Bdellovibrio bacteriovorus HD100: one gene and its partner. The protein of the gene in region 1 binds, or shares a complex with, the protein of each later gene. Links are inferred from orthologs where the notes say so. Each region holds a gene or a part of one and is shown in the gene's direction. Other genes may lie near its edges. The genes, in order: tsaB and tsaD.

What was found.
Region 2: the proteins of tsaB (region 1) and tsaD are in contact, whole or in part, in a solved structure (PDB 4WQ4), measured with the Escherichia coli proteins. The link is inferred for Bdellovibrio bacteriovorus HD100 from one-to-one orthologs.

Annotation. Positions count from the first base shown.
Region 1 is NC_005363.1:3,657,470-3,667,401, forward strand. Bases 2,975-5,715 are described here. They hold tsaB (tRNA (adenosine(37)-N6)-threonylcarbamoyltransferase complex dimerization subunit type 1 TsaB), read left to right. Parts: upstream 2,975-3,870; coding sequence 3,871-4,560; downstream 4,561-5,715. Other genes in these bases: rseP (RIP metalloprotease RseP), read left to right, coding at 2,975-3,859; BD_RS17325 (P-loop NTPase), read left to right, coding at 4,576-5,529; BD_RS17330 (helix-turn-helix domain-containing protein), read left to right, coding at 5,538-5,715. Outside these bases: frr (ribosome recycling factor), read left to right, coding at 1-549; BD_RS17305 (isoprenyl transferase), read left to right, coding at 570-1,304; BD_RS17310 (phosphatidate cytidylyltransferase), read left to right, coding at 1,285-2,109; more of rseP, read left to right, coding at 2,186-2,974; more of BD_RS17330, read left to right, coding at 5,716-6,164; BD_RS17335 (RluA family pseudouridine synthase), read left to right, coding at 6,154-7,161; peptidoglycan editing factor PgeF, read left to right, coding at 7,158-7,856; BD_RS17345 (DNA-3-methyladenine glycosylase), read left to right, coding at 7,853-8,431; PAQR family membrane homeostasis protein TrhA, read left to right, coding at 8,533-9,159; BD_RS17360 (cystathionine gamma-synthase), read right to left, coding at 9,378-9,932. UniProt on the Escherichia coli protein: Required for the formation of a threonylcarbamoyl group on adenosine at position 37 (t(6)A37) in tRNAs that read codons beginning with adenine.
Region 2 is NC_005363.1:589,011-599,069, forward strand. The notes cover bases 2,680-5,547. They hold tsaD (tRNA (adenosine(37)-N6)-threonylcarbamoyltransferase complex transferase subunit TsaD), read left to right. Parts: upstream 2,680-3,528; coding sequence 3,529-4,566; downstream 4,567-5,547. Other genes in these bases: BD_RS02890 (DUF4398 domain-containing protein), read left to right, coding at 2,680-2,856; BD_RS02895 (tetratricopeptide repeat protein), read left to right, coding at 2,853-3,524; rsmA (16S rRNA (adenine(1518)-N(6)/adenine(1519)-N(6))-dimethyltransferase RsmA), read left to right, coding at 4,563-5,387; smpB (SsrA-binding protein SmpB), read left to right, coding at 5,388-5,547. In the rest of the region: BD_RS02880 (TolB family protein), read right to left, coding at 1-1,824; peptidoglycan-associated lipoprotein Pal, read left to right, coding at 2,016-2,522; more of BD_RS02890, read left to right, coding at 2,545-2,679; more of smpB, read left to right, coding at 5,548-5,846; BD_RS02915 (hypothetical protein), read left to right, coding at 5,993-6,679; BD_RS02925 (hypothetical protein), read right to left, coding at 6,976-7,617; BD_RS02930 (hypothetical protein), read left to right, coding at 7,804-8,526; BD_RS02935 (flagellar brake protein), read right to left, coding at 8,561-9,238; BD_RS02940 (SAM-dependent methyltransferase), read right to left, coding at 9,211-10,059.

The DNA of each region.
Region 1 (9,932 bases):
GACGTTAAAAAGAATGCACAAGCAAAAATGGAAAAGACTCTGAACTCTTTGTCTGAAGAACTTAAAAAAGTTCGTACAGGCCGTGCTCAGGTTTCCATGCTGGACGGTATCCGTGTGAACTACTACGGAACTCCATCCCCGCTATCCCAGGTGGCTTCTATCTCCACTCCGGATGCAAAATCCTTCCTGATTGCACCTTGGGAAGTCGCTATCCTTAAAGACATCGAACAAGCCATCATCAAGTCTGAACTGGGCATGGCCCCAATGAATGACGGTAAAGTGATCCGCTTGAAAGTTCCTGACCTGACTGAAGAGCGCCGTAAAGACCTGGCGAAACAAGTTAAGAAAATCGCTGAAGAAGCACGCGTAGCTGTTCGTATGGCTCGTCGTGATGCCAACGATGAAGTCAAAAAACTTCAAAAAGACAAAGCTGTCAGCGAAGACGAAGGCAAAAAAGCCGAAGCGGACATCCAGAAAGTAACTGACGATTTCATCAAGAAAGTTGATCAGGTTGCTGAAGAAAAAGAAAAAGCGATCCTGACCATCTAATCAGGGACTTTCAAAAGATCATGGGAATGCCAAAACATATTGCCATCATTATGGACGGGAACGGTCGTTGGGCTCAGCTCAAACGCCGTCCTCGCACGTTCGGGCATATCAAAGGCACCCGTGTCGCAAAAAAGATCATCACGGCGTGTTCACGCCGTGGGATCAAAAACCTGACCCTGTACGCTTTCAGCACGGAAAACTGGTTCCGCCCTCAAGAGGAAGTAAGCCTTTTGATGCTGATCCTGAGCCGTTACCTGAAACGCGAAACCGAAAATCTGGTCAAAGAAAACATCCGCTTCTCGGTGATCGGCGATCTGTCCCGCCTTCCTCTAGATGTTGCCAATGCCATCGAAAAATCCATCGAAGCCACATCTCAATGCACAGGCCTGAATCTGGTCTTTGCCTTGAGCTATGGTTCTCGCCAGGAAATCACCCAGGCCGTGCGTGATATCGCGGAAAAAGTCGCCGCCGGGGAAATCTCCCCTGCGGAAATCGACGAATCCGTGATCAACTCCGCCCTGAGCACTTTCCCGACGCCGGATCCGGATCTGATCATCCGCACCAGCGGCGAGCAGCGACTTTCGAACTTCCTTCTGTGGCAGGCTGCGTACTCTGAATTCTATTTTACAGAAGTACTGTGGCCCAACTTCACCGAGTCTCACCTCGACGAAGCCCTTCAGGCTTTTGCGATGAGACAACGCCGTTATGGCAAGGTCTCATCCAATGACAACAACCATGAAAAGCTTCCTAACTAGAGCGGTTTCGGCCCTTATTGCCCTTGCGATCATCATCGGACTTTATGTCTCGTTGGGGGTTCTGGGACTGAAAATCGCCGTGGGTCTGATTGTTGTCATCGGCAACTGGGAACTGATCGGCATTTTGTTCCACAATGAAAAATCCAAAGTCATAAAAACTCTTTTCCGACTGATGACCTATGCCGTGTTCGCAGCGTCGATCACTTCTTTGAGCATGGGTTCCATCATCTATGCTTTGGCGACCATCGTGATGATCATCACAGTTCTTTTGTCTTCTCACAAAGAAGGCAATCTGGAATACATGGCCTCAGCTCAGGCAAAATCTGCGCTGGGTCTGTTCTATATGGGTCTTTTGCCTTCCTTTGCTTTCCGTTTATTGGATCAGGCGTATGGACTTTACTGGTTCATCTTCCTGCTGGCGGTAGTATTTGCTGGCGACACTCTGGCGTATGTTTTTGGCGTCTTGTTTGGCAAAAACAAAGTCATGCCTTCTGTATCCCCTAAAAAATCCTGGCAGGGTTCTATCGGGGGCATCATCGGCTCTGTGGCGGCAGGTCTGATCTGCTGGTTGTTCCTGTTTCCGGAAAACAGCGTGGGTGTCTTCCTGCTTCTGGGTGGCATCTCTGGGTTTGTGGGCCAGTTCGGAGACTTCTTCGAATCTTTGCTAAAACGTGTGGCGGATGTGAAGGATTCGGGCAAAATCATGCCAGGTCATGGTGGTGTCTTGGATCGAGTCGATGGGGTCCTATTCGCAAGTCCTGTTGTTTTGGGCGGAGTTTTGATTCTATCTCATCTTTTGTCCTAAGAGAAACGTCGAGCCCCCCAGGAAAAATCCCTTAATTTTCTACCCCTTAATCCTTGGCTCACTCTAGAATGGACCAATGGATATTTTCTCATTCTTACAATCTGGTTTGTCTGCAATTGTTCCATTTGTCATCCTGCTGGGGATCCTGATCTTCGTTCATGAGCTGGGACACTTCCTTGTCGCCCGCTGGTGCGGAGTGCGTGTTGAAGTCTTCAGTCTGGGCTTTGGAAAAAAGCTGCTGACCTATAAAAAAGGTGACACCACTTATGCGCTTTCATTGATCCCGCTGGGTGGATACGTGAAAATGTTCGGCGAACAAAACGGCGAAGGCATTTCGGAAGAGGACAAGAAAGTCTCTTTCACCCATAAAAACGTATGGCAGCGTATCGCCATCGTTCTGGCCGGTCCGTTGATGAACTTCTTCTTTGCGATCCTGGTGTTCTTCACCGTGGCCCTGATTGGTGAAGATGCCAAGATCCCGGTTCTGGGTGATGTGGCGAAAGACTCCCCGGCTTACACGGCGGGCTTCCGCTCGGGGGATCAGATTGTTTCCATCAACCAAAAGCCGATCACCACCTGGGAAGATGTCCAGCGCACCCTTTCCTTAAAAGAAAGTCATGACCTGCACATCGATGTCGATGTGAAACGTGAAGGCACGGGTGAATCCCTGACGGTTTCCACCACCGCCAAGCCGGAACCAAATCCAAATGTTCTTTCCAGCTATGAATACATGGCCAATGTGGAAGGGATCTCTCCTTATTCTGCGGGCACAACGATCGGGGTTTTGGAAAAATCTCCGCTGCATGCTTTGGGTCTGCGCACCGGTGACACCATCACCAGTATCAATGGCGTAAAGGTTTCTTACTGGAGATCCTTGGAAGACACTTTGGCAAAATTCAGCGCCAAAGAGCCTTTGACGTTGGAAGTGATGGGCATGCGCGAAGGCGACAAGGCCGACAAAACCATCACCGTGACTATGGCGCCGATTGAATCCATCAAGGCGTTTTCACTGGCTTCTTTGGGTCTTGAAAGTTCCGAATTGTATCTGTCCCGCGTGATTGAAGGCTCCCCGGCTCAGGCCGCAGGTCTTCGTGCCGGGGACCGTCTGGTGACTATCAACAAGATCACTTTGTCCAAGTGGGAAGATGTCCTGAACAACATCAAGTCCTTCGATGGCAAAAATCCGGTGGCGTTGTCGGTTCTGCGTGAAGGCAAAACGATCGAACTTGAAATCACTCCGAAGATGACCACACAGATGACCGCTTCCGGTGCCGAGGAAAAACGTTATACCATCGGTATTTCGCCAATTCCGAACATCGCTATGCCGGAACTGATGACCCTTCGTTCTTCCAACCCGGTGGATGCTTTGATCCGCGGCACAGAAAAAACGTGGGAAGTCTCGGTCATGACAGTCATGAGCTTTGTTCGTTTGTTCCAGGCCAAGATCTCTCCGAAAAACATCGGTGGTGTGATCTCTATCGGTCAGGCGGCCAGCGAAACATTCAAGATCGGTATCACTCAGTTCCTGCAGATGATGGCTATTATCTCTGTGAATCTGTTCATCCTGAATTTGCTGCCGGTGCCGGTCCTTGACGGTGGTCACCTGGTGTTCTATGTGATTGAGCTGGTCAAAGGTGCTCCACTGAGCATGAAGAAAATGGAAATCGCCCAGCAAGTGGGTCTGGCGATTTTGATGAGTCTTATGATCTTTGCCCTGTTTAATGACTTCACCCGCTTGTTTGGTCTATGAAAATACTAGCTATGGAAACCAGCACCGCCGTCGGCGGTGTTGCCATCATCGTGGATGGGAAAATTGTCGCCGAGGAAACCACTTTGCGACAAAAAACCCATAGCGAAATCATCTCTCCTTTCACTGAACACTGCCTGCAAAAAGCCGGATTAAAACTTGAAGACATCGACGTCTTTGCCGTGGGCCAGGGCCCGGGCAGTTTCACCGGCATCCGTGTGGCCGCCAATGCGGGAAAGACTTTTTCCTACAGCTTCAACAAACCTCTAGTCACAATTGATTCTTTGGTTCTGTTGGCTGAACGCGCGCGCGGATCTGACAAACCGGTTCTGGCCATCATCAATGCCTATAAAAACATGGTGTACACCGGTCTTTTTGATATGTCCGGTGAGGAACCGAAGTATCTGAAAGGCCCGGCGGCCATTCCCGTTCGGGAACTTTCCCAGCACATCAGTCAGGACGTCCTGGTCGTTGGTGACGGGTGGGAGGCTTATCATGAGTACTTCCCCGAAGAACTTTCCAAGAAAATGCATCGCGATTCCACCCTGCCGGACTATCCGCTGGCGACCACTTTGGGTCTGATGGCGGAAGCCCGTGCAAAAAAAGGTCAAACTTTGGACTGGAAATCGTTTGTTCCTCTTTATATTCGCGCCTCTGAAGCCGAAGAGACAAAAAAAGGGATTCTTATCTCACCATTGAAATAGCAAGAGGATGCAACCATGGATAAGGCTGTATTGGAATTCAAACCGACCCACGCAAATAAAGACCATGACACCAAACTATGGGTTGTCGCTTCCGGTAAAGGTGGTGTGGGTAAAACGTTTGTATCCTCTTCCCTGGGCATGACTCTTTCCAAATTGGGCCACTCCGTCGTGATCGTGGATCTGGATCTTTCCGGTTCCAACATCCACACTGTTCTGGGTTTGAATCCTTCCCACATGAATATCCGTCACTACTTTGAAGGTGCTAAAACCCTGCAAGAGCTGGTGATCCCGACTCCGTATCCGCATCTTTCTTACGTTCAGGGCTTCTGGGATTCCTGGACACCGACTGATTTTTCCCACAACCAGATTCAAAGCCTGATCCCGCAGCTGAAAAATCTGCGTGCTGATTATGTGATCGTGGACCTGGGGGCTGGGGCTTTGGAAGCTCACCTGGAGCTGTTCAAAGTCGCTGATGAAAAGTTCCTGATCACGACTCCGGAACCAACCAGCATCGAAAAGACTTATCGTTTTATTGAATCCTTCATGTGCTATTCCCTGCGTGAAAATTCCACGCCGGATGCTTACGGCAACATGATTTCCACTTTGCGAAATCACCGCCAAAGAACTTTGAGCAAACCGTTTTCTTTCCGCTCTTATCTGAAAGAAGAAACCGGCATTCACTATGACTTCTTTGAAGCTCTTTCCTCAACACCAGTTCGTTTGTTGGTGAATACGTCCCGCAATCAGGCCAACGATGACTTGGGTCACTCGATGAAAAGTGTCTGTAACAAGTACTACGACCTTGGTATTGATTATATCGGTGCGATTGATTATGACAATGCGGTGTGGCAGTCCGTGCGTGTGAGAGAACACGTCCTTGTCGCACAACCCTTCACTCCCCTTGCAGGACAATTTTTGGCAACCTGCAAACAACTTATTGCTCCAGAGGAGCTTCGCGCCGTAGTATAATAGCTACGATGCAAGCGACGTCTAGATACAACTATTACGAAGTCCTGGAACTCACAGCCAACGCCCCTCAACATGAGGTGACGACGGCCTATGAGCGCGCTCGCTCGACTTATTCCGGGGACAATCCGGCGATCTACACTATTTTCTCTGAACAGGAAGCCCGTGAGCTTCTGGTTGTGATCGAAGAGGCCTATCAGGTTCTTGGTAACAAAATCCTTCGCAATATCTATGATCAAAGACTTTTGTCCGGCCGTTCTTCTTTGAACGATCTGACATATGAGTCCATCCTGGAAGCCAGCAAGCAGGTTTTCCCTGAAACCAAAGTTGAAAAACCAGCAGCGGCTTATCAGAAGGATGAATCCTTTGAAAAAGAAATCGCCGCCCGCACTGACTGGGATGGCGCTTTCCTTAAAAAGGTTCGTGAGTACAAAAAGATCACCACTCAACGCATGAGTGAGATCACCAAAATCAATTCCTACTATGTCACAGCCATTGAAAACATGGATCCGGGCAATCTGCCGGTTGTGGTTTTCGTTCGTGGTTATGTGGTGCAAATTGCCAAAGCTTTGGGTCTGGACGAAAAAAAGGTCGCCGACTCTTACATGACACACTTTAAAAACAAACTTGGAAAATAAGAACAACACGACTATTTCGGTCACTGCCACAGCAGAGATGAGTGGACTTCGCCTTGATAAAGCGATGGCGCTTATTCCTGAAATCGGCACCCGTTCTCGCGCAAGCCACCTGCTTGAAAGCAACTCGGTTCTGCTAAACGGGAAGCCCGCCAAAGCCTCTGTCGCCATCAAAGAAAACGACCTGATTGAAATTCAACTGCCAGAACCTGAACCGACCGAACTTCAGCCCTTTGATCTGAAGCTGGATGTGCTGTTTGAAGATGAAGATCTGATCGTCATCAACAAACCCGCCGGCCTTGTTGTTCACCCGGCGGCGGGACATGCGCATGACACTTTGGTGAATGCATTGATCCATCATACGGATGATCTTTCCATGAAATTTGGCGAAGAACGTCCCGGCATCGTGCACCGCCTGGATAAAGAAACCAGCGGCATCATCGTCATTGCCAAAAACGACAAAGCCCATGAATCTCTGACTTCACAGTTCAAAGAGCGCAGCACGCATAGAATTTACTATGCTGTGTGCCTGGGCACCGCCCGCACTCTGTCCGGCAGTGTTCGCAGTTTCCTGGCCCGCCACCCGGTGGATCGCAAACGTTATGCTTCTGTACTGGGGGATGACCGCAAGCCCCTGACTGATCCGAACGACGATCCGGGTCTGGGCAAATGGGCTGTGACTCACTTTGAAGTGCTGCAAAGAAAAAGCGGCATGAGCTATCTGAAACTAAAACTTGAAACCGGACGGACACACCAAATTCGTGTGCACATGTCTGAAAGCGGCCTGCCGATTGCCGGTGACACTTTGTATGGAGCCGATCGCAAGATCAAATCCATCGAAGCCCGCGCGACCCAGGAAGACCTTCGCACTTTACCAAGATTCCTGCTGCACGCAGCAGAACTGGGTTTCACCCATCCCCGCACCAAAGAGCGCATGTTCTTCACAAAGGACTGGCCTGAAGATGTTCTGGTGCTGATTAAAAAATGGGGTTTACTGTGAACCTGGAAAAAACCCCGCTTGGATATGAACTCAAAACCCCGCATATCACGGCTTTCTTCGGTGGGGCTGCGGCTCCGCTGGCGGACTTAAAATCCGCGTATCCTCAGTTTGATTTTGTCCGTCTAAAACAAATTCACAGCGATGCCGTCATTGAAAGCAAGGACAGTTCTTTGGACTATCAGGTGCTAGGGGACGCGCATTTTTCCCGCACCAAAAATCTGGCCCTGTGTGTGATCACCGCTGACTGTGTGCCGGTGCTTTTCTATCATCATGGCACTGGCTTAGTTTCCGGTGTTCACGCCGGCTGGCGCGGAGTTGCCAACAGAATTATCCCCAAGACCGTACAGAAACTTATTTCTGAAGGCGCTGTGGCTTCAGAGCTGGACGTGATCATCGGCCCACACATCCAGAAAAACAGTTTCGAAGTCGGAAACGACGTGCGCGATCAGATTCTTTCCAGCCTGGGACCTTTAAGCCCGGCGGAACGCGCTCAGTACTTCCAGAATCTGGAAGACGGAAAGTCTTTGATGGATTTGAATCTTGTCGTGCGCACCCAGCTTGAACAAGAGGGGATCGTCCTAGAGCGCTTGTTTGACCTGCATATTGATACGGTCACCAACAATGAATTTCATTCTTACCGCCGGGACAAAGAAAAGTCCGGGCGCCAGATCAGTTTCATCTGCCGAACCTCATGATACTGCCACAAGAATTTTACTTTGAAGACACGACCCTGGTGGCTCAGTCTCTTCTGGGAAAAGTTCTGAATATCCGCACTGACAGTGGAATCCAAAAAGCCCGCATCATCGAAACCGAAGCCTATCTAGGCATTGAAGACCCCGCCTGTCATACATTTGAAGACCGTCGCACCGAACGCACCAAATCCATGTATCTGGATGGCGGGCATTCTTATGTGTATATGATTTATGGAATGTATTTTTGCCTGAATTTTGTGACCCGCACCCATCAACACCCGGAAGCGGTTTTGATCCGTGCGGTGGAACCTTTGCCAGCACAGGAAAATCTGCGCAAGAAAGATTTAAAAACCAACGGTCCGGGCAAGCTTTGCAAGTACTACGGCATCACCCGAAAGCATGACGGTCTGAAGCTGTGGAAGAAAAGTTCTGATCTGTATGTGACGGACGAGGACTTCAAAGTTTCCAAAAAACAAATCATCCCCACGGCGCGTGTGGGTGTTGATTATGCCGGTGAAGCGGCAAAATGGCCTCTGCGTTTCTATCTGCGCGATCATCTGTTCGTTTCTAAAAAGTGATCAATTTACTGGACCGCTAAAATTTTTTGTTCATTCTGGACACACCAATGATGATAAGCTGGACTTATACGGAACAGGTTTAATTCAGCAGGTTTTAGGGAATGATTCAGAAGATCGAACATGGAGAAAGACTCAACGTCGTCACCCACGCCATCGGAGCGTTGCTGGCGCTGGTCGGGTGTGCTCTGCTTCTTGGGCTTGCAGCCACAAAACATGACACCTGGAAAATCTTCAGCTTCGGTGTGTATGCGGTTTGTACTGTCGGTCTTTACTGCATTTCAACCATCTATCATGGCACCCGTGGTGAAAGAAAAAAACTATATCGCCGCTTAGACTATATCGGCATCTATCTGAAAATCGCCGGCGGTTACACGCCGTATGCGCTGCTGGCTTTGCGCGGAACTTTGGGTTGGGTGATTCTGGGAATCGTCTGGTCTTTAGCGGTGGTGGGGATTTTCTGGGAACTTCTAAATCCGAAAAACCGTCTGCCTTCACTGCTTTTGTATTCCACCATGGCCGTGACGATCTTCCCGTTTATCAAATACCTGATGGATGCGATTCCGCCGATGGGTTTTGCGATGATCATCGCGGGCTTCATCAGCTATGGCATCGGCATGATCTTTTTCCTGAATGACGAACGCATCAAACACGGCCACGGCGTGTGGCACGTCTGCGTGATGGGCGGAACCGCCCTGCAATACCTTTGTCTTCTGATTTATTTCACTTAATCGCCTGGAATATCAGGCCCCTGAAACGAAAAAACCCGCTGATTCAGCGGGTTTAGTTGCTTTGAACTTTTGAAGAAAAATGGTGGCTTGAGACGGAATTGAACCGCCGACACAAGGATTTTCAGTCCTCTGCTCTACCAACTGAGCTACCAAGCCACTGGAACTTATGCGTTCAAAGAGACCAAAGGTTTATCCATTGGCCCCCTGCATGTCAACAGTTAAGCCTTATCAAAAGCAGTTTTAAGGTCGGCAATCAGGTCGTTCAGATCCTCTACACCTACAGAAAGGCGGATCAGGGTGTCGTCGATCCCCAAAGCCTTGCGGTTTTCAGGTGGAACGGAGGCGTGCGTCATAATCGCCGGATGCTCGATCAGGGACTCAACCCCTCCCAAACTCTCGGCCAATGAAAAGACATTCACGTTTTCCAGGAACTTACGAGCCGAATCCAGGCCCCCTTTGATGTAGAAAGTGATCATCCCACCGAAACCATGCATTTGTTCTTTCGCCAAAGCATGCTGAGGATGGCTTTCCAGACCCGGATAGATGACTTTGTCCACTTTTGGATGAGATTCCAAAAACTTCGCAATCGCCATGGCGTTTTCCTGATGGGCCTTCATACGAAGTGGCAAAGTTTTCAAACTTCTCAGGAACATGAAGGAATCAAACGCCCCTTGAGTCGCCCCGATACCGTTGCTCAGGAACGCCATTCTTTCTGCCAGATCCGCGCGGGATACAACGACCATACCGCCGACCGTATCACTGTGGCCGCCGAT
Region 2 (10,059 bases), 3.1 Mb from region 1 along the record:
TTTCACGGCATTCTTGGCTTCTTCTTCGGCCTGTGGGTTGCGTTCAGCTTTGCTGTAGCGATCCCCCATCAAAGAGCTGACCTGAGGCAGAGTGTTCGGTGTTTTCTGCCATTCATCGGGTTTGATTGCCGAAACACGCAAGCCTTGGGAGGTCATCTCGGTGACAAAGATCTCTTTGTTCAAAGGATCCATGTCGGCGGTGAAAAGGGCGGTCAGGGTGTGGGAAATCGGGCGGACGTTTTTAAATTCTAAATCTGACAAATAAAGATTCGGCACGCCGTTTTTGGCCGAGGCAAAGATCACACCATCGGCCGTCTTTCGTGCAAAGCGGGCGTTGGGGTAATCCGTCAGCACCGCTTCGGAAGTTTTGGTTGAAATGGAATAACGGTGCAGATTTTCACGGCCATCTTCGGTGCGCAGGGAAAACACGATCGTGTCTTCGTCCAGGAACGTCGGATAGGATACACGCTGCTGCATCGGCGGGGAGAAAAGCAATTCTGATGACGGATTCTTTTCGCCAGTCAGGCGAAGCAACCCCAAGTGAGTGCGATTGCCATCCAGTTTAACGAACACCACCTGGTTGCCTGACGGGGACACGGCAGGTTCACGTCCACGAAGTCCCTTGGTCAGGGCCTTGGCTTTTCTTTCCCCCAGCTCATACACGAACAGGTCGGAATATCTTTGGATGCGGTTGGTGTAGTCGATCTTGTCGTAAATCAAACGCTTGGAATCCGGGAACCAGCTGATGCGCTGAATGCTTCCCGTTGGTGGGCCGTCTTTTTGGGTGGCCGGGATGAAGCTTTCACTAAACCGTTCAATGGTGTCGGTCATGCGCGAATCCAGGAAGCTTTGACCTTCCTTTTCTTTGGTCAGGATTTTCACCGCGCGGGAATTGCCGTCATCTTCGGTGATCAGGGCCAGATGTTTTCCGTCAGGTGAAATCGCCGGTGCACTGACCGATTGGAAGTTGTTTTGCGGGGTGATCGTGGCAGTCGGTGAAACTTCGCGCAGGGTTTTTAGCTGCTCCAGGGCGCGCAGTTCGGTTTCTTTCATCATGCTGTCGTATTCAGAGCTGTAGCTGGCCCCCAAATAGTCCCGAGCCGGGGTTTCAATAAAGTACGGAACCCGGCCGCCCTGGCGTTCGTGCAGTTCGCCGACAACTTTGGTGCCTTTGTCTGCGATCATCTGACTCCACATCAAAGAGCCAAACAGATAAGGCCGTGCCCCTTGGGGCCAGGTGTAGATGTTTTCGTTGGCTTCGGCGATATCAAATTCATGCAGGGTTTTGGCGTCGACCATCGCCCGCAAGGTGGCATCCTGATAGTGCGAACGCAGACGGCCGTGATCAGACAGGCGGGTTTCCATTTCTACGGCCACACCCTCTTTCCACCACTGGGGCATCAGGATGTTCGGCGCGATGATGGTTCCAAAAACCGCACGCAGGGGTTTCATGATCCCGTTGGCGGGTTCGAACGTCAGGATGTGGGTGTATTCATGGGCCAGAAGCTCAAACGCCCAGTCGCCTGTATCAGAAAGACTTTCTTCGGGGCCGGGCAGAACCGGATAGACCATGATGTGTGGATAGGGGATTCGGGTGGCGTATCCATTTGTGACATCGGTTTTGTCGTTGATAATGACGATTGTTTTGTCAGGGCGGGAATGAAAGTAAGAGCGAAGTTCTGAATAGGCTTTCTCTAATTTTTCCGCATACAGGTACCCGAGGTCCTGCTGCTCGGCATTAAAGATCACCTCGAAGTGAGGAGTTCTGAGGGTTTTCCATTTTAACTGCGGAGGCACTTCAAGTTGTGCCTTGGCTTGGGACATTGAAAGTAGAATTGTCAGAAATAGAGACGCCAAGCTGTAAACTGCGGAGTATTTTTGCATAAATCTCTGTTCGTGGTCCGGCTGTACAGCAACGCAACATCAATTTTGGAAATCTAAGGTTTGACAATGAGCTGCTATAAATTAAAGTTTTTAATGTTATAATAACGACTCTAAGTTCATAGGAGGACATCATGGTTCGTAAATTGGCTCTTGGTCTTGTTGCCATCGCATTTGTAGCAGGTTGTAAAGGAAAACAAACTCAGTCTGATCAGTCTATCGAGACTTTGCCTACGGGCGGTCAGTCCACAGCGATTGACTCCACTCCGCTGAATTTTGATCCAATGGGTTCTGATTCCGGCAAGATTTCTGGTTTGGTAACTGTTCACTTCGGTTACGACAAATCCAGCCTGGATGCTTCTTCCAAAAAAGATATCGCGACTAACGTCGAGTGGATGAAGGCAAATCCTTCTGTTCGCGTTCAAATCGAAGGTCACTGCGATTCTCGTGGTACTATCGAATACAACGTGGCTTTGGGTGAAAGACGTGCCAACGCGGTGAAAGCTTACATGGTATCTTTGGGTATCGCGGCTGACCGTTTGAGCACTATCAGCTACGGTAAAGAAAAACCACTTGAGACTGGTGACACTGAAGCTGCATGGGCGAAAAACCGCCGTGCGAACTTCGTACCTGCTCAGTAACATCTAAGCAGAAAGGCGCAGAGTGAACCTACAGAGACTTTTCATCGGAGTTTTGCTTTTCACGGTGATCGTCAGCTGTCAAACTGCGCCTGTTCCCCTGGATGACTATTCCTTAGCTCGAGCCGCACTGGATGCGGCTCGTTCTGTTCAAGCGGCCCGCCATTCCCCCGGATACTGGCATCAGGCGGAAGAAGCCTATCGTAAAGGCCGCATCTATTTCGAAGACCGTGATTACGGCAAAGCCAAAGAACAATTCATCCGTGCCCGCATGGCAGCTGAAAAAGCTGAGAATTCGGCTCGTTTGATTCGTCAAAAAACTGGAGATGTCTTATGAAGTTGATCATTCTTGTTGTCGCCGCCGCGACTTTGCTGACGGGCTGTTTGAAAACCCGCACCGATGTTCGTGAAAATGAGCAACGTCAGGTGATGCAGCAACAGGTTGTGACATTGCAAAAGACCAATGCGGATGCTTCCGGCCGTGTGGCCGACCTTGAAGAGCAAATGCGTGAGCTGAACGGCCGTGTGGATGTGGTTGAAAACAAGCTGGGTTCCAGCCATTCAGGTGTGGAAAACGCCCTGAGAAACTCTCAGCAGCAGAATCAGGATCTGAACGGCAAAGTGGCCATAATGCAAGAAGCCCTCACAACCATGGAAAAACAAATCTATGCGTTGAATGCCGAAGTAAATGCCCTGCGCGCTGAAAAAGCCGCGGTTCAGGCTGAAAAGTCCGCGAAACAGGCTAAAAGGGACGCTTTTGAAGCGGCTCAGGAGTTCTTTGGTAAAAAAGACTGGAAACAGTCCATCCTGAACTTCCAAAAGTACCGTGATGAAAACCCGAAAGGTCCTAAGTTTGCCGATGCGACCTATAAAATCGGGGTGTCCTTCCAGGAATTGGGTATGAAAGACGAGGCAAAAACCTTCTATGACGAGGTGGTCAGCAAGTTTCCGAAGTCAGAAGAGGCTCGTCGTGCTAAGATCCGTTTGAAGGGTTTAAAAAAGTAATACTGTGATTGAAAGAGTTCTCGCCATTGAAACCAGCTGTGATGACACCTCTGTCGCGATCGTTGATCGTACCGGCTGGGTTCACTCTGTGGTGGCGGCCTCTCAGGATCTGGATCACGAAATCTATGGCGGCATCGTCCCTGAAATTGCCGCCCGCAACCATTCCATCGCTTTAATTCCATTAATCGAAGAAGCCTTTAAGAAAGCCAACATGAATTGGTCTGACGTGCAGGGTATTGCCGTCACCAATCGTCCGGGTTTGATCGGCGCTTTGATTGTGGGGCTGGTGACTGCGAAGTCCTTGTCTCAGGCAAAACATTTGCCTTTCTTGGGTGTGAACCACCTGGAAGGGCATTTGCTGGCGCCGTTTTTGCGCGATGATAAATATGCTCCACCGGAAGATTTTGGTTACCCATATGTGGGTTTGGCGATCAGCGGGGGGCACACAAGTTTGTATCAAATTAAAGGACTGGGCGATTATCGTATCTTGGGTGCTACCAAGGATGATGCGGCCGGGGAGTGTTTCGATAAATTTGCAAAGATGGCAGGCCTGGGGTTCCCGGGTGGAGTGCGCGTCGATCAAATGGCCAAGGCGGGGAATCCGCAGGCTTTCGAATTCCCCCGCAGCATGATCCATGATGACACTTTCGACATGAGCTTCTCGGGATTAAAATCTTCCGGCCAGCGCATGCTTGAACAACTGGGACCAGAACTTGTGCAGGAGCGTCTGCCGGATCTGTGCGCCTCGTTCCAGGAAGCCATCGTGGATGTCCTGATCGCGAAGCTGGATCGGGCGGCGAAAGTCTTCCGCTCCAAGCGTGTGATTCTGACCGGCGGGGTCAGCGCGAATTCGCGTCTTCGTCAGCGGGCTCAGGAATGGGCCGACAAAAAAGGTTATACTTTGGTGATCCCACCTCTGCGTTACTGTACTGATAACGCCGCGATGATCGGTTACGTCGGTGCTTTGCGCATGGCTCGCGGTGAAGTGTCGGCTTTGGATCTGGGACCGTCCCCTCAAGCTCTTGCATCGGATTTTAAATGAGTTATTCACGCGAACGTCTGCAGCGCGCGCAAGAAGCCATGGGCATTGCCGCGAAAAAATCTTTGGGCCAGAACTTTCTGGTCAGCGACACGGTCATCAATCGTATCATCGATCAGGTGAAGGCCTTTGCGCCGGAAGAACTGGTCGAAGTGGGCCCCGGCCCGGGGGCATTGACGGATCTGTTGTTAGAGCTGAATCTGCCGCTGCAGCTGATTGAGCTGGACTCTGCCATTGCGGCTTACTGGCGCGAAAAAGGTTTGACAGTGATTGAGCAAGACGCCCTTCGCTTGGACTGGAAGCAGTTCTATACCGGCAAGCGTGTGGTCTTTGTCAGCAATCTGCCGTATCAGATTTCATCCAGCATCGTGATTGAGCGTTCGTTGGAAAATGAAGGTGTGGCAGCGATGGTGCTGATGTTCCAAAAGGAAGTCGCCCAGAAAATCCGCGGCACTGTGGACAGTGATCTGTACGGTCTTTTAAGTGTCTATGCACAAGCTTTCTGGAAGATTGAAACCGTGACGGATGCCGGTCCAAGGGATTTCCAGCCGCCTCCAAAGGTGGCCAGCCGGGTGCTTTCTTTCGAACGTATTGAGTCTGAGGTCAAAAACCGCAAGGCTTTCCTGACATTTGTAAAGTGCGCCTTCGCGCAAAGACGCAAGCTTTTGAAGAAAAATTTGTCTGGTCTTTTAAGTCAAAAGAAGCTAACTGAAGAGCAAATGGTCGGCTGGTTGGCCGAGCTGGGCTTTAAAGAAACGGCCCGTGCTGAGGAGCTTTCTCCGAAGCAGTTTGTGGCCCTGTATAAGCATTTTGGATTTGAGTAAATGAGCGAAAACATCCTGATTGTTCATGAGAACAAAAAAGCACGCTTTGACTACACGATCGTGGAAACCTACGAGGCGGGTCTGCAGCTTATGGGCAGCGAGGTGAAATCCCTGCGCAATAAGGATGTTCAGTTGAAGGATTCCTACATCTCTTTCAAAGGGGATGAGGCGTACCTGCAAAACGCGCACATCGCGGAATACAAAGCTTCCAGTTACAACAATCACGTTCCGGAAAGACATCGCAAGCTTCTGATGCACAGAAATGAGCTGGACGAAATCTTCGAGGCTTTGCGTGAAAAAGGCTATTCCTGCGTGCCGCTGAAGATCTACTTCAAAAACGGCCGCGCCAAACTTCAGATTGCATTGGTTAAGGGTAAAAAGACCCACGACAAGCGCGAGGCGATCAAGAAACGCGACGTTTCTGATCAAATTCGTTCATCTCTGCGACGTTCAAGATAGCGTCCGGAATGTCCGAAATCCAATAAATCGGACTGTAAAAAACTCAAAAAATGGATTTATCGCCCTCATTCCCTGTTTAAATGGATTTGAGGCCTGCTTTTCCTAGCACCGTCTCTGCATTAGTACCGATGCAAAGGAGACTGTTTATGAAAAGCCATTGCCTAAAAATTGTGTTCGCCATTTTTACACTTCCTGTATTCGCTAAAGCAGACGTAGTTGCGAATCCTGAGGTGTACAGCGCGATCGAAAGCCTCTCGAAGTACGTTCAGCAAAAGGACGACTCTTTCAATGCTGGTGTTATGTATAGAAAGATTCTGGAAAATACAGAAGAAAAGGGTGTCGTCGAAGGCTTGGCTATTCCAATTGGGAAGTTCTATTTGATGGAGAAAGACCCCGCTGCCCGTCGGAATTTGAAGGCCGTTTTGTCGGGAATTAATATTGAGGTCGAAGAAGACTCCACCGCAGAAGATCAATCAAATAGACATCACCGCAACAATCAAAATCTTGTTATTGATAGAGACAAATGTGTCGCCACCTGTATTGATGACGTTATCGATGGGGCCCGCGATGGTGCTGCTATTGGAACTGCAATTGGCATCGGAGGAGGGCCTCAAGTTGGGGCTGCAGGAGCGGCGGGTGGGGCCGTGATTGGCGGGGCGCTGGGGGGAGTGAAGTGCTCTAGGAAGCCTGAGTGCAATGACGACAAATCGAAAGATGTTGTTTCTCCAAATGCCCAAGATCGCGCTCGTGTTTACTTTACGGTGGAGGGCAATATGCAAACGAAGATGAGAATTGTTGTGAACAATGGTCATCGAATTCCAGGAGGATTCTAGTATGAATTCCAATGTTCGAGCTTGGTTGCTTCAAAACGTTCAGGTTCCGATTTGGGTTGTACTAGTTGGTGTGCTAATGGGAGTGGTTCTGCCTTCGTATGCCAGCAGGTATGGGCATTCGTTGATCTTCCTTGTAATCACTTGCCAGTTTTTGCGAACGGAAGGTGTCAGTCCATCACTTGCTAAAGTGAATTGGGCGCTGCGGTTGATTCTGGGTGGCCTATGGGCATTCGGACTTGCCTGGAGTCTTTACATCGGAAAGTAAAATGAAAAAGCCCTCTCCGGAGGGCTTTTTTTTATGAAACGCGACGTTTCTGATCAAATTCGTTCATCTCTACGACGTTCTCGTTAAGGATAAACTCTTCTTTGATGCCCAAGCGGGCCCGTTTTTCAGACAAAAGGTGTTTCCAGGCGGCATAGGCCTCGCGGTTTTGTGGATCGATGCTGAGCTTTTCCAGTAGCTTCAGTTCGGTCTCGGTGTTGGCTTTCAAAGCACGATAGAAATAGTCATAAGTCATGGACAGGTCGCGGAAGTCGTCTTCTTCCGGCAGGTGATAATCCGGAATATGCCACTGCCCCAGCATCAGCTGGTGCATGTGCTTTTCCATCGCCACCAGCGGGGACAGCAGGTTTTTCGTCATGCGGATCACCAGGAACAATGTGACCCCGGTCAGGAGTACAAAGCTTGCCGCCAGGAAGATCTGCAGCCAAGTGATCTCGCGCTCCAGATGCTGAACCAGCGTGGGGTGCGTGTCGTAAGCAAGACTTTTGAACAGTTCGTAGTTCTGATTGATGAAGTAATAAGCCGGAAGCAGGAACAAAATAGCGCCCCCCGCAACGGCCGTGATCATGTACCAGCAATACTTGTACTGGAAGGCTTTGTTCAATATGAAGCGGCGGGGACCCTGTCCCTGAGGCACGCGTTGAGGTTCGATCACTCTTCTTCCATACAACATATGTCCCACTTATCGGCGGGTTGTGTTTTGTGTAGAGTCCAATTATTCTCAAAAAGAAGCAAATTCACGGAGGACAGCATGAGTTTATCACCGGCTTTCGCAACTGCGGGGTCCAAGCCGCAAGATACATTGAGACTAAGGTCTCATGAAAATCAGAGACTAAGGTCTTTGATTTACGTTCTTTTTCTTACCTTGGTCGTCCTGCTGTCAGCGATTGAGTCCCGCGCTCAGAACGAAGGTCCTGAATCGACCACTCTGGTCGATGAAAGTTACTCTTTGAAAGCCGACCGCGAGGCTTTTGAAGAGCTTCGTAAAAACATCCCGGTCAATGTAAAAAAAGACAACGATGAAAAGGCCTTCATGGATGGTCTGGTTTCGGATTTGTCCCGCACACCTTCCGAGGTGCGCGGCAAGTTCAGCTCTATCGTGAACAAGAAGCGTGATCTGTTTAATAAGGACATGACCAAGGCGCGCGAACAGTTCGGCAAGATTCAGAAAAAAGAGCGTGATGAATTCACCAAGGACTTGGCGGAAAAACGCAAGGCCTTCGCCAAAACCAAGTCGACATCCGATGAGCGCAAAGAGTTCTATGACGAACACGAATCCAAGCGCAAAGACTTTTACGAAAGCCAGAAAGAAAAGCGCGACCAGTTTGAAGCCGACATGCGCGACAAACGCAAGAATTTCGACGACTACATCCGCTCAAAGACCGACGAATTCAATCAGCTTCACCGCGATTACACCAAGCGCTTTGAAGAAAATAAAAAAGCCCTGGCTGATCAGAAAAAACAAGCCGAGTTAAAAAAGAAACAACAGCAGCAGGATCTGGAAAAAGAATACGAAGCGATCCGCAAACAGGATCCGACGATTCTCGGACCCACCGGCGAATAACGCGCTGTAGGTGTAAAAAGTCACCAGGCACCTTTTAGCGGCGGAAGACTTCTTTGTGGATTTCTAGGGTGATGGCGAAGAGTTTGTTTTCCAGGATTGTTGGCAGGGGGGTGAACTCGATGCCGAAGGTTTGGATGACCTTGTTGCCGTCGTCGACTTTGATGTGGCGGACTTCGCCTTGAACTTCGATCGGGCTTCTTTTGCCGATCAGGAGGTGACCTGTGACTTTGTCGCCGGTTTTCATCAGCGGAGCATCCAAACGGTAAACCACACGGCAGCCCTGACTGCTCAGATCGGCCAACTGGCCGGTGATTTTCTGGGGTTTATCATTCACCAGAATAATGTTGTAGAAAGCCTGATATCCATCCGGGATGCGCACGCGATAGTTTTGGCGGCGTTGCAGATGATACAGCTCCTGTGGAACTGGAATCAGAACCTTGCCGTTGACAACTTGGGCTTTGGATTGGAAGTAATATTTTTCACCACCTAAGAAAAAGTGACCCAGGTATTCTTCCTGATCCTTCATTTGGGTTGGCGATTCAAAAGTGCACTCCAAAGCCTGGTGTTTGGAATTGAACAACACCACACGCAACTTACAGATAGAGTCTTCCGTGCCCTTGCACAGAAACTCGCCGCGGGCTTTGGCCATATCATCCCAAAGTTTCGCTCTTTCGTCAGCGCGCGCTATGAGCTTGAAGGTGCTTTGATCCATACCGTGACCTCGTGCTTATTGTGGTGCAAGTGCTGTATACGTACATTCTCGAGCGCCAGAAACTTTTTCAAAGTCTCGTAGTCGGTCTTACCTTGGAATTTTATCGTGCAAACGAAGTTTGAGCAAAGTCCTGAAGCTTGCCAATTTTGAACCAACTCGAGCAATTTCTCGGGATAGCAGATGATGTCCGAGAAGAACCAATCAATGGCCCCAATGTCCTCGGGCTTCACGTTAAAGGCATTGGTCTTCATGAACTTCACGCCAGGCAAAGCGGCGATGTGCGGCTCCAGCGGGGCGCGGTCGATACTGACGACCTCACAACCCACGGTTTGCAGCACCCATGTCCAGCCCCCCGGGCAGCTGCCAAAGTCCACAACCCTCTGGCCTTTTTTGGGTTTGATACCATAAACGGTGAAAAGTTCCCACAGTTTCAGGTACGCCCGAGATGGAGGATTCTTTTTGTCTTCATTGAACTGAACGTCCCCTAATGGAAACGGCGAGTTCGTGGTTGGCGATGCCAAAAGCGTGTTTTTATCCAGCAGCATCCAGGCACCCAGATTGTTGTCCGGAAGTGGATCCAGAAAGTTGATCACGCGCGGGCGCAGTTTCGGGAGCTGGTCCTGAATCAGTTGGGCACGACGGTGATTTTCAATGGTGTAGGGGGCCCACAGTTTGCCTAGGGCCTTTAATGCCTTGGCGGCCTGGGTGATGGATTCAAAAGGAATGATTTGGGCATCAAGCCAAATATTTTGGGCCCATACAGGATTCTGCAGGGGCCCATCAGTAAGTACCAGATTTCCGTGAACTGATTTTACGTATTT